3 regions of the Streptomyces sp. NPDC058240 genome follow, and region 1 is predicted to be linked to each of the others. Evidence: riboswitches for the same ligand, from Rfam matches in the RefSeq annotation. Region 1 holds a riboswitch; each other region holds the start of a gene.
What was found. Region 1 has a riboswitch for cobalamin ahead of ACFVX4_RS24065 (ribonucleoside-diphosphate reductase subunit alpha). Riboswitches for the same ligand answer to the same signal wherever they lie in the genome.
Positions count from the first base shown of each region.

Region 2: another riboswitch for cobalamin. It lies ahead of ACFVX4_RS32960 (FecCD family ABC transporter permease); the one in region 1 lies ahead of ACFVX4_RS24065 (ribonucleoside-diphosphate reductase subunit alpha).
Region 3: another riboswitch for cobalamin. It lies ahead of cobN (cobaltochelatase subunit CobN); the one in region 1 lies ahead of ACFVX4_RS24065 (ribonucleoside-diphosphate reductase subunit alpha).

Region 1 covers NZ_JBHVWT010000016.1:60,823-64,090, reverse strand. The annotation lists gene mctP (monocarboxylate uptake permease MctP) at 1-698, shown strand, start outside; cobalamin riboswitch at 1,026-1,157, shown strand; gene ACFVX4_RS24065 (ribonucleoside-diphosphate reductase subunit alpha) at 1,297-3,268, shown strand, end outside.
Region 2 covers NZ_JBHVWT010000036.1:35,291-38,558, reverse strand. The annotation lists gene ACFVX4_RS32970 (hypothetical protein) at 1-778, shown strand, start outside; gene ACFVX4_RS32965 (hypothetical protein) at 861-1,139, opposite strand; cobalamin riboswitch at 1,191-1,350, shown strand; gene ACFVX4_RS32960 (FecCD family ABC transporter permease) at 1,452-2,561, shown strand; gene ACFVX4_RS32955 (ABC transporter ATP-binding protein) at 2,561-3,268, shown strand, end outside.
Region 3 covers NZ_JBHVWT010000036.1:23,598-26,865, forward strand. The annotation lists gene cobN (cobaltochelatase subunit CobN) at 1-1,579, opposite strand, end outside; adenosylcobalamin (AdoCbl) riboswitch at 1,666-1,746, opposite strand; gene cobG (precorrin-3B synthase) at 1,847-3,166, shown strand; gene ACFVX4_RS32915 (precorrin-8X methylmutase) at 3,230-3,268, shown strand, end outside.

The DNA.
Region 1 (3,268 bases):
TCGCCGCCGGGATCAAGGTGGACAACGGGCAGCTGGCCATCCCCCAGCTGTTCGAGAACATGTTCCCGGACTGGTTCGCGGGCGTCGCGTTCGCCGCCATCGGCATCGGCGCGCTGGTGCCCGCCGCGATCATGTCGATCGCCGCGGCGAACCTCTTCACCCGCAACATCTACAAGGACTTCCTGAAGCCGGACGCGACCCCGGAGCAGGAGACCAAGGTCTCCAAGCTGGTGTCGCTGCTGGTCAAGGTCGGCGCGCTCGCCTTCGTCCTCACCATGGACAAGACGGTCGCGATCAACTTCCAGCTGCTCGGCGGCATCTGGATCCTCCAGACGATGCCGGCCCTGGTCGGCGGCCTGTTCACCCGCTGGTTCCACCGCTGGGCGCTGCTCGCGGGCTGGGCGGTCGGCATGGTGTACGGGACGGTGGCCGCGTACGGGGTCGCCAGCCCGACCCAGGCGCACTTCGGCGGGTCCTCCAAGGAGATCCCCGGCATCGGCGAGATCGGCTACATCGGCCTCACCGCGTTCGTGCTGAACGTGGTGGTGACGGTGGTGCTCACCTTCGTCCTGAACGCCGTGAAGGCGCCCGCCGGGATCGACGAGACCTCCCCGTCCGACTACACGGCCGGCGCGGGCGACCCGGGCGTGAAGACGGAACTCCCGCCGGCCACGGCGGGGGCGCCGGGCGGTCACTGACGACCGGCGCCAACGGCCCGTCGAGGGCCTCTCGTTCGGATCAGGCCGGATCAGGGAGCGGGGTCCGGTGCCGTACATCGCAAGGCGGAGGAGGGAGTCGACGCGGCGCGTCGGCGACCGACGACAACGCGGCGAGGTGCGGCACCAGGGCACGCGAGCCCGGCATGGTCCGAACGAGAGGCCCTGGCCTCCTCCAGCGGGGCGCGGCGGGCCGACGGCGTGATCCGGCCCGGCGGCCCGGGAAAGGGCCGTACGGCTCATTCTGTGGGCCTCGCCCGGTCGGTGCGACACAACATGTGGGGGCTGCCTCATCGGGCAGCCCCCACATGTATGCTCATCCTCGCTGTCGCCGCAGGGGAATCCGGTGCGAATCCGGAACTGTCCCGCAACGGTGTATTCAGTGCGCTTTTGTGCACCCCCGAGTCAGTCCGATGACCTGCCGGCAGCGCATCCGGCTCGACCGAACCGGATGCCCAGACGTCCGGGCCTCGCGGTTGGGCCGGTGGACGCCGTGCGGAGTGCTGCCCTGCCCCGGGTGCGCGCCCGTAGGGCTGCCCCGTTCCCCGCCGGCCCCGAGCCGAGCGAGGGAGAGCACCACGTGACCATCGCGCCAGCCGATCCGGCTTCAGTCGCCGTGTCCGCAGCAGCCGAGTCCGAGGCAGCCGCACAGGACGGACCGGGAACCGCACTGCTGCGGACCCTGACCGACCTCACCGCCGATCTGCCCGACACCGACCCCGGCCGGGTCGCCGCTGCCGCGCTGCGCGGTCGCAGCGCCCGAGCGGACGAGGCCGAGCTGCGCTCGCTGGCCACCGAGGCCGCCGCGGGCCTGATCTCCGAGGACCCCGCCTACTCCCGGCTCGCCGCCCGGCTCCTGACCCTCACCATCGCGGACGAAGCGGCCGGCCAGGGCGCGGTCTCCTTCTCCGCCTCGGTCGCCGTCGGGCACCGCGAGGGCCTGATCGCGGACCGTACCGCCGAGTTCGTCGCCCGCCACGCGGCCGTGCTGGACGCGCTGGTGGAGCGTTCGCTCGCCGACGGCGCGGACGACCGCTTCGGCTACTTCGGGCTGCGGACCCTGCACAGCCGCTATCTGCTGCGCCACCCGCACACCCGCCAGGTCATCGAGACGCCCCAGCACTTCATGCTGCGGGTCGCGTCCGGGCTCGCCGAGGACGACTCGCAGCGCGCGGTGGACGAAGTAGCGGCGCTGTACGGGCTGATGAGCCGGCTCGACTACCTCCCCTCCTCCCCCACGCTCTTCAACTCCGGCACCCGGCACCCGCAGATGTCCTCCTGCTACCTGCTGGACTCCCCGCTGGACGAGCTCGACTCGATCTACGACCGCTACCACCAGGTGGCCCGGCTCTCGAAGCACGCGGGCGGCATCGGTCTGTCGTACTCCCGCATCCGCTCCCGCGGTTCGCTGATCCGTGGCACCAACGGACACTCCAACGGCATCGTGCCGTTCCTGAAGACGCTCGACGCCTCCGTCGCCGCGGTCAACCAGGGGGGCCGCCGCAAGGGCGCCGCCGCCGTCTACCTGGAGACCTGGCACGCGGACATCGAGGAGTTCCTGGAACTGCGCGACAACACGGGCGAGGACCAGCGGCGTACGCACAACCTCAACCTGGCGCACTGGATCCCGGACGAGTTCATGCGCCGGGTCGACGCGGACGGCGACTGGTCGCTGTTCTCGCCCGCCGACGTACCCGGTCTCGTCGACCTGTGGGGCGACGAGTTCGACGCCGCGTACCGGGCCGCCGAGGCGAAGGGGCTGGCCCGCAAGTCGATCCCGGCCCGCGAGCTGTACGGCCGGATGATGCGCACCCTCGCGCAGACCGGCCAGGGCTGGATGACGTTCAAGGACGCCTCCAACCGGACCGCGAACCAGACCGCCGAGCCGGGCAGCGTCGTCCACTCCTCGAACCTGTGCACCGAGATCCTCGAAGTCACCGACGACGGCGAGACGGCGGTCTGCAACCTGGGCTCGGTCAACCTCGGCGCGTTCGTCGCCGACGGTGACATCGACTGGGAGCGGCTGGACGCCACCGTCCGCACCGCCGTGACCTTCCTCGACCGGGTCGTCGACATCAACTTCTACCCGACCGAGCAGGCCGGCCGCTCCAACGCGAAGTGGCGCCCGGTGGGCCTGGGCGCCATGGGTCTCCAGGACGTCTTCTTCCAGCTGCGGCTGCCCTTCGACTCCCCCGAGGCCCGCGCGCTCTCCACGAGGATCTCCGAGCGGATCATGCTCGCCGCGTACGAGGCGTCGTGCGAGCTGGCCGAGCGGTCCGGCCCGCTGCCCGCCTGGTCGCAGACGCGCGCCGCGCGCGGTGTGCTGCACCCCGACCACTACGACACCGAGCTGAACTGGCCGGAGCGGTGGGACGCGCTGCGCGCCCGCGTCGCGAAGAGCGGGATGCGCAACTCGCTGCTGCTCGCCATCGCGCCGACGGCGACGATCGCCTCGATCGCGGGGGTCTACGAGTGCATCGAGCCGCAGGTCTCCAACCTCTTCAAGCGCGAGACGCTCAGCGGTGAGTTCCTCCAGGTCAACGCGTACCTGG
Region 2 (3,268 bases), on a different contig from region 1:
TCTCGTCGACCTCGGTGGTGGTGAGCAGAAGAAGGTCCTCGCCGAGACCGCCACCGCGGGCAAGCCCGTCGTCGTCTACTTCGTCGGCGGCTCCCGGGACGCCGTCGCCGACGCGGGCGGACACTTCGCCGCGAGCAGCCAGGACGCCGCCCTCCAGGCCGTCCGCCTCGGCGCCGACCCCCACGCGGACGTCGAGCCGCTCGACACCCACCGGGTGGAGGAGGTGTGCTCCCGCCTCGCACCGCACCAGCAGTTCGTCCGCGGCCTGTTCTGCGGCGGCACCCTGTGCGACGAGTCGATGTACTCCCTGCTCGGGATCAGCGACAACGTGTGGAGCAACATCCAGAAGGACCCCGGCCGCCGGCTCGACGCCGACGGCCCCAGCACCGGACACACCTTCCTCGACTTCGGCGACGACGACTTCACCAACGGCCACCCGCACCCGATGATCGACCCCTCCCTGCGCCTGGCATGCCCGGTCCAGGAGGCCGAGGACCCCCAAGTCGCCGTCGTCGTCATGGACTTCGTCCTCGGCTTCGGCGCCCACCAGGACCCGGTCGGCGTCACCCTCCCGGCGATCGGACAGGCCAAGCGGATCGCGGCGGAGGCCGGCCGCCACCTGGAGATCGTCGGCTACGTCCGCGGCACCGACTTCGACACCCCGGCGCTCGACGAGCAGGTCGCGGCCCTGGAGGCCGCGGGAGTGACCGTGACCCGCAGCAGCAACGGGACGGGCGAGTTCGCCCGTGAGATCGCCAGGAAGGCCCGGACCGCATGAGCAGCCCCGTCACTAACCTCTTCGCAGCCGACCTCGACGTCATCAACGTCGGACTGGCGATGTTCGAGGAGGACATCGCCGCTCAGGGCGCGAACGTCACCACGCTCGACTGGACCCCGCCCGGCGGCGGCAACCCGGAGATCGTCGCCGTTCTGGACAGCCTGGAAGCCCCCGCCACCGCGGCGCGCATCGAAGCGGCCAACGCCGAGGCCGTCGAGCGCATCACCGGCTCCCGGCCCATGCTGGTCGGTTTCGGCCGCGCCCTCGACGTCGTCCCCGGAATGACGCCGACCACGATTCTGTACGCGGGCACGCCCATCACCTGGGAGCGCATGGCCGGCGCGATGAAGGGCGCCGTCACCGGAGCCCTCGTCTTCGAGGGCCTGGCCGCACGTGCGCAAACCGGTGCACACCGACCATCCCCCCTGACGGTGCGTCAACCCATTCACGCTAAGCTGCAAGTGCCCCGCGGGGGAAGTCCGGTCGAAATCCGGCGCTGACCCGCAACGGTAGGCGGAGCCCGAGATGTGGCCCCGTAAGCCCGATTACCCGCGGTGGTGAAGGCTCCTGTCAATTCGCCGTGGACTGCGAGTGGTGCTGCGCAGGGCGCTCCGCGTCCGGGCTGCTCCTTTGATCACGTAGGTGCACGGCCCGAGGCGAAAGCGATCCGCCCGTGGCCACCCCCCTCGTCCGTAAGCCTGCCGTGCCCTCGCGCACGGCCCGTGCCGGAGCCGGGCCCGCGCCGCCCCGGCGCGTGTCGCTGTCGCTGCTCCTTCCCGCCCTGTGCGCCGTGCTCCTGGTCTCCCTCGTCTGCGGGGCGGGCATCGGGGCGTCGGGGCTCTCCTGGAGCGAAGTACTGCGTTGTCTGTGGGCCGGGCTGACGGGCGGCCGAATAGCCCCTGACCAGGTGCCCGCGTACACCATCGTCTGGGAACTGCGCTTTCCGCGAGCCGTGCTGGCCGCGGTCGTCGGGGCCGGTCTCTCGGCCATCGGTGTCGCCGTGCAGGCCATGGTCCGCAACGCCCTTGCCGACCCGTTCGTCCTCGGCATCTCCTCGGGCGCGGCGGTCGGTGCCAATGCCGTGCTCATCTTCGGAGCCTTCGGCACGCTGGGTATCTGGGCGCTGTCCACGGCGTCGTTCCTTTCCGCGCTCCTCGCCATGATGCTGGTGTACGCCATCGCACGCACCGCTCGTGGTCTGACCCCGCTGCGGCTCGTCCTGACGGGCACCGCGATGTACTACGGCTTCTCGGCCGTCACCACGTTCATGGTGTTCGCGGCCGAGCGCGGTGAGGCCGCCCGCTCCGCGATGATGTGGATGCTCGGCAGCCTCGGCGGAGCCGACTGGGCCTCCGTACCGATTGCCGCGGGGGCCGTGCTCGGCGGTCTCGCCCACCTCGCCTGGTCGGCGCGTCGGCTGAACGCCCTGGCCATGGGCGACGAGACCGCTGCCGCGCTGGGGGTGGACGCGGGGCGGCTGCGCAAGGAACTGTTCCTGGTCTCCGCGGCCGTCACGGGGGCGGTGGTCGCGGTGAGCGGTGCGATCGGCTTCGTCGGACTGATGGTGCCGCACGCCGTACGGATGCTCGTCGGCGCGGACCACCGCCGACTGCTGGCCGTCGCACCACTGGTGGGTGCTGTCCTGCTGATCTGGGTGGACATCCTCTCCCGCGTGGTGCTCGCGCCCGCCGAACTGCCGGTGGGCGTGCTGACCGCGGTCATCGGCGTGCCGTGCTTCGTACTCCTGATGCGCCGCCGCTCCTACACGTTCGGAGGCGCCTGATGCGGATCGACATCGATGCTCTGACGGTCGAGATCGCCGGCGCACGGCTGGTGGCGGAGGCCACACTGGGAGCGGGGGAGGGGCAGCTCGTCGGTCTGGTCGGGCCCAACGGCAGTGGCAAGTCCACCCTGTTGCGTTGTGTCTACCGGGCTCTGCGTCCCTCGGGCGGCACGGTGCGGCTCGGCGGCGAGGATCTGTACGCCATGAGCGCGCGCGAAAGCGCGCGCCGGCTGGCCGCACTTCCCCAGGAGGCGGCCACCGAATTCGATTTCACGGTTGCCGAGGTCGTGGAGATGGGGCGGCTGCCGCACCAGTCATCGATGGGACGGACCACCGACGAGGACCGGCAGGCGTGCGGGGCCGCGCTGGCGGGAGTGGGCGCCGACCACCTCGCCGACCGCGGCTTCCTCACTCTTTCCGGCGGCGAGAAGCAGCGGGTGCTGATCGCCCGCGCGCTGGCTCAGCAGCCCCGGCTGCTGGTGCTCGACGAGCCGACCAACCATCTCGACATCGCACAGCAGTTGGAAGTGCTGGCGCTGGTGCGCGACAGCGGGCTGACCGTCCTCACCGCGCTGCACGACCTCAACCTCGCCGCACTCCACTGCGATCTGCTCCATGTCATCGACGGCGGACGGATCGTCGCCTCCGGCGCTCCGCACGACGTGCTCACCCCCGACCTGCTGGCCGAGGTCTTCGGCGTACGGGCA
Region 3 (3,268 bases), on a different contig from region 1:
CCAGGTTGCCGTGCTTGCCGAGGTGGATCATCGCGTCGGCGCCGAAGCCGTTGTCGTCGGCCGGGGCGGCGATCCAGCGGTAGGCGGCCAGGTAGTGGTGCGAGGGCGGCAGATCGGGGTCGTGGTAGATCGCGATCGGGTTCTCGCCGAAGCCGCGCGGCGGCTGGATGAGGATGAGCAGATTGCCGCGGCGCAGGGCCGCAAGGACGATGTCGCCCTCCGGGTTGCTCGACCGGTCCACGAACATCTCGCCCGGGGCGGGGCCCCAGTGCTGCTCGACGGCTTCGCGGAGCTCGGCCGGGAGGGTCGCGTACCAGCGCCGGTAGTCGGCGGCCGGGATGCGGACCGGATTGCGGGCCAACTGCTCCTCGGTGAGCCACTCCTGGTCGTGGCCGCCCGCCTCGATCAGCGCGCGGATCAGCTCGTCGCCGTCGCCCGATGCGAGGCCGGGGACCTCCTCCGTACCGAAGTCGTATCCCTCGGCGCGGAGTCGGCGCAGCAGGGCGACGGCGCTGGCCGGGGTGTCGAGGCCGACCGCGTTGCCGATCCGGGAGTGCTTGGTCGGATACGCGGAGAGGACGAGCGCGATCCGCTTCTCGGCGGCCGGGATGTGGCGCAGCCGGGCATGGCGCACGGCGATCCCGGCGACACGGGCGGCGCGCTCGGTGTCGGCGACGTACGCGGGCAGGCCGTCCTCGTCGATCTCCTTGAACGAGAACGGAACGGTGATCAGGCGGCCGTCGAACTCGGGGACCGCGATCTGGCTGGCGGCGTCGAGCGGGGAGACTCCCTCGTCGTTGCCTTCCCAGTCGGTGCGCGAACCGGTGAGGCAGAGGGCCTGGAGGATGGGTACGTCGAGGCCGCTGAGGACGCCCGCGTCCCAGGACTCGTCGTCACCGCCCGCCGACGCCTCGGCGGGCCGGGTGCCGCCCGCGGCGAGGACGGTCGTCACGATCGCGTCGGCGGCGCGCAGCGCTTCGATCAGTTCGGGCTCGGGGGTACGCAGCGAGGCGACGTACAGCGGCAGCGCGCGGGCGCCCGCGTCCTCGACGGCACGGCACAGGGCCTCGATGAACGCGGTGTTGCCGCTCATGTGGTGGGCGCGGTAGTAGAGCACGGCGACGACCGGGCCGTCGGTGCTACGGGGGGTGCGCTCCAGCGGGCCCCAGGAGGGTGCCGGGGCGGGCGGCGCGAAGCCGTGGCCGGTGAGCAGGACGGTGTCGGAGAGGAAGCGGGCGAGCTGGTCCAGGTTGGCGGGCCCGCCGTGGGCCAGATAGGCATGGGCCTCGGCGGCGATGCCGATGGGAACCGTCGAGGCGGCCATCAGCTGGGCGTCGGGGGCCTGTTCGCCGGTGAGGACGACGACGGGGCGTCCGGTGGCGAGCACCTGGTCGAGGCCGTCCTGCCAGGCGCGTACCCCGCCGAGGAGGCGCACGACGACCAGGTCGACGCCGTCCAGGAGCTGTGGCAGGTCCTGGAGCGGGAGCCGGGAGGGGTTGGCGTAGCGGTAGGAGACCGGGCCCTCCGAGGCACGGGCGCTGAGCAGGTCGGTGTCGGACGTCGACAGGAGCAGGATCATGCGGCGTCGGGCCTTCCTCGGGGTGTCCACGCCCCGGGCGGTGTCGGAATGAAGCTCCCCGCTCGAACGGATCCGAGCGTGTGGGGAAGGGAGTTCCTGACTTGCCCGGCCGTGGCCGGACTCACAGTGGCGGGACCGTGCCGGACTTGCACCGGACTTCCTCCCCTGTCGCCGTCTGTGGCGACGACGTGCCGGATGGCCCGTCACTAGGCATAGTAAGGGCCGGTCAACCGATGGAGGACATACGGATCTGGTCAGATGGTCGGTATGCTCGCCGCCATGCCCCGACCTGCCACTTCGCCTTCACCGCCGGGAGACGCGTCTCCCCGGGACCGCGGTGACGCCTGCCCCGGCACGCTGCGGCTGCACCGGGCGGACGACGGCGCTCTGGCCCGCGTCCGTGTTCCCGGCGGTCTGCTGACCGCGGTGCAGGCGGACGCCCTGGGGGCGTTGGCGGGGAGCCTGGGCGATGGTGAGTTGCATCTCACTTCGCGCGGCAATGTCCAGTTGCGCGGGCTGGGCCCGGACTGCGGAGGCGAACTGGCCGACAGGCTGGGCGAGGCGGGGCTGCTGCCCTCCGCGCGCCACGAGCGGATACGCAACATCGTGGCGTCGCCGCTCTCGGGGCTCGACGGCCGCGGCGCACGGGACGTCGGCCCCTGGCTGTCCGCGCTGGACGCGCTGTTGTGCGCGGGCGACCGGACGGCGGGCCTCTCGGGCAGGTTCCTGTTCGTGCTCGACGACGGCCGTGGCGATGTGGACACGCTGGGCGGCGACGTGACATTGCTGGCGCAGGGCGACGGAACGGCGCTGCTGCGGATCGGCATGGCCAGGACCGCAGTACGGATACCGGGCGCGCAGGCGCCGCAGGCCGCCCTCCTGGCGGCCGGGACCTTCCTGGATCAGGCGTCGGGCACCGGTGCCTGGCGCGTGTCGGACCTGCCCGGCGGTGCCGGATCCCTCTTCGACGAGGTCGTACGACGGTTGCGGGCGACGGGTACCGGCACCACTTCCACCGAGGACCGTGCCTGCCCGCGGAGCTCGGACGGCCCCGCCCCCGGCGTCGTGACCGGCCCGCACGACGGGGCCGCGCTGTCCGTCGGCATCCCCCTGGGGCGCGTCGACCCGACGCAGTGGCGGTCGTTGACGGACACGGCGCGGCACCGGGGCCGCGGTGAGTTGCGGCTGACACCGTGGCGCGGGGTCGTCGTACCGGGGGTGGAGCGGCGGCGGGCCGCGGGGCTGCTGGACGATCTGGGGGCCACCGGCCTCGTCGTCGGACCCGGCTCCCCCTGGGCCGGGGTGGGTGCCTGTATCGGCCGGCCCGGCTGCGCGAAGTCGCTGGCCGATGTGCGGGCCCAGGCGGCGGACGCGGTGGGGGCCGTGGGCCCGCTTCCGGTGTACTGGTCCGGGTGCGAACGCCGGTGCGGCCACCCCCGCGGCGAGTGGGTGGACGTCGTCGCCACCCCCGGCGGACACCGGATCTCGCTCGTACGGGGCGAGGTACGGGACGCCCCCGTGAGCGTCCCCGACAGCCCCGGTGGGCTCGCCGCCGCGGTGGCCGCGGCCCGCCGCGCGCGCGGCTGATCCCGTACGCCCCACTCCCCTGTACCCGACCGTCGCACGCCCGAGGAAGAGAGCGAAAGCACTGTGCACCAGTACGAGAAGGACGGACCGGCGATCTATCGC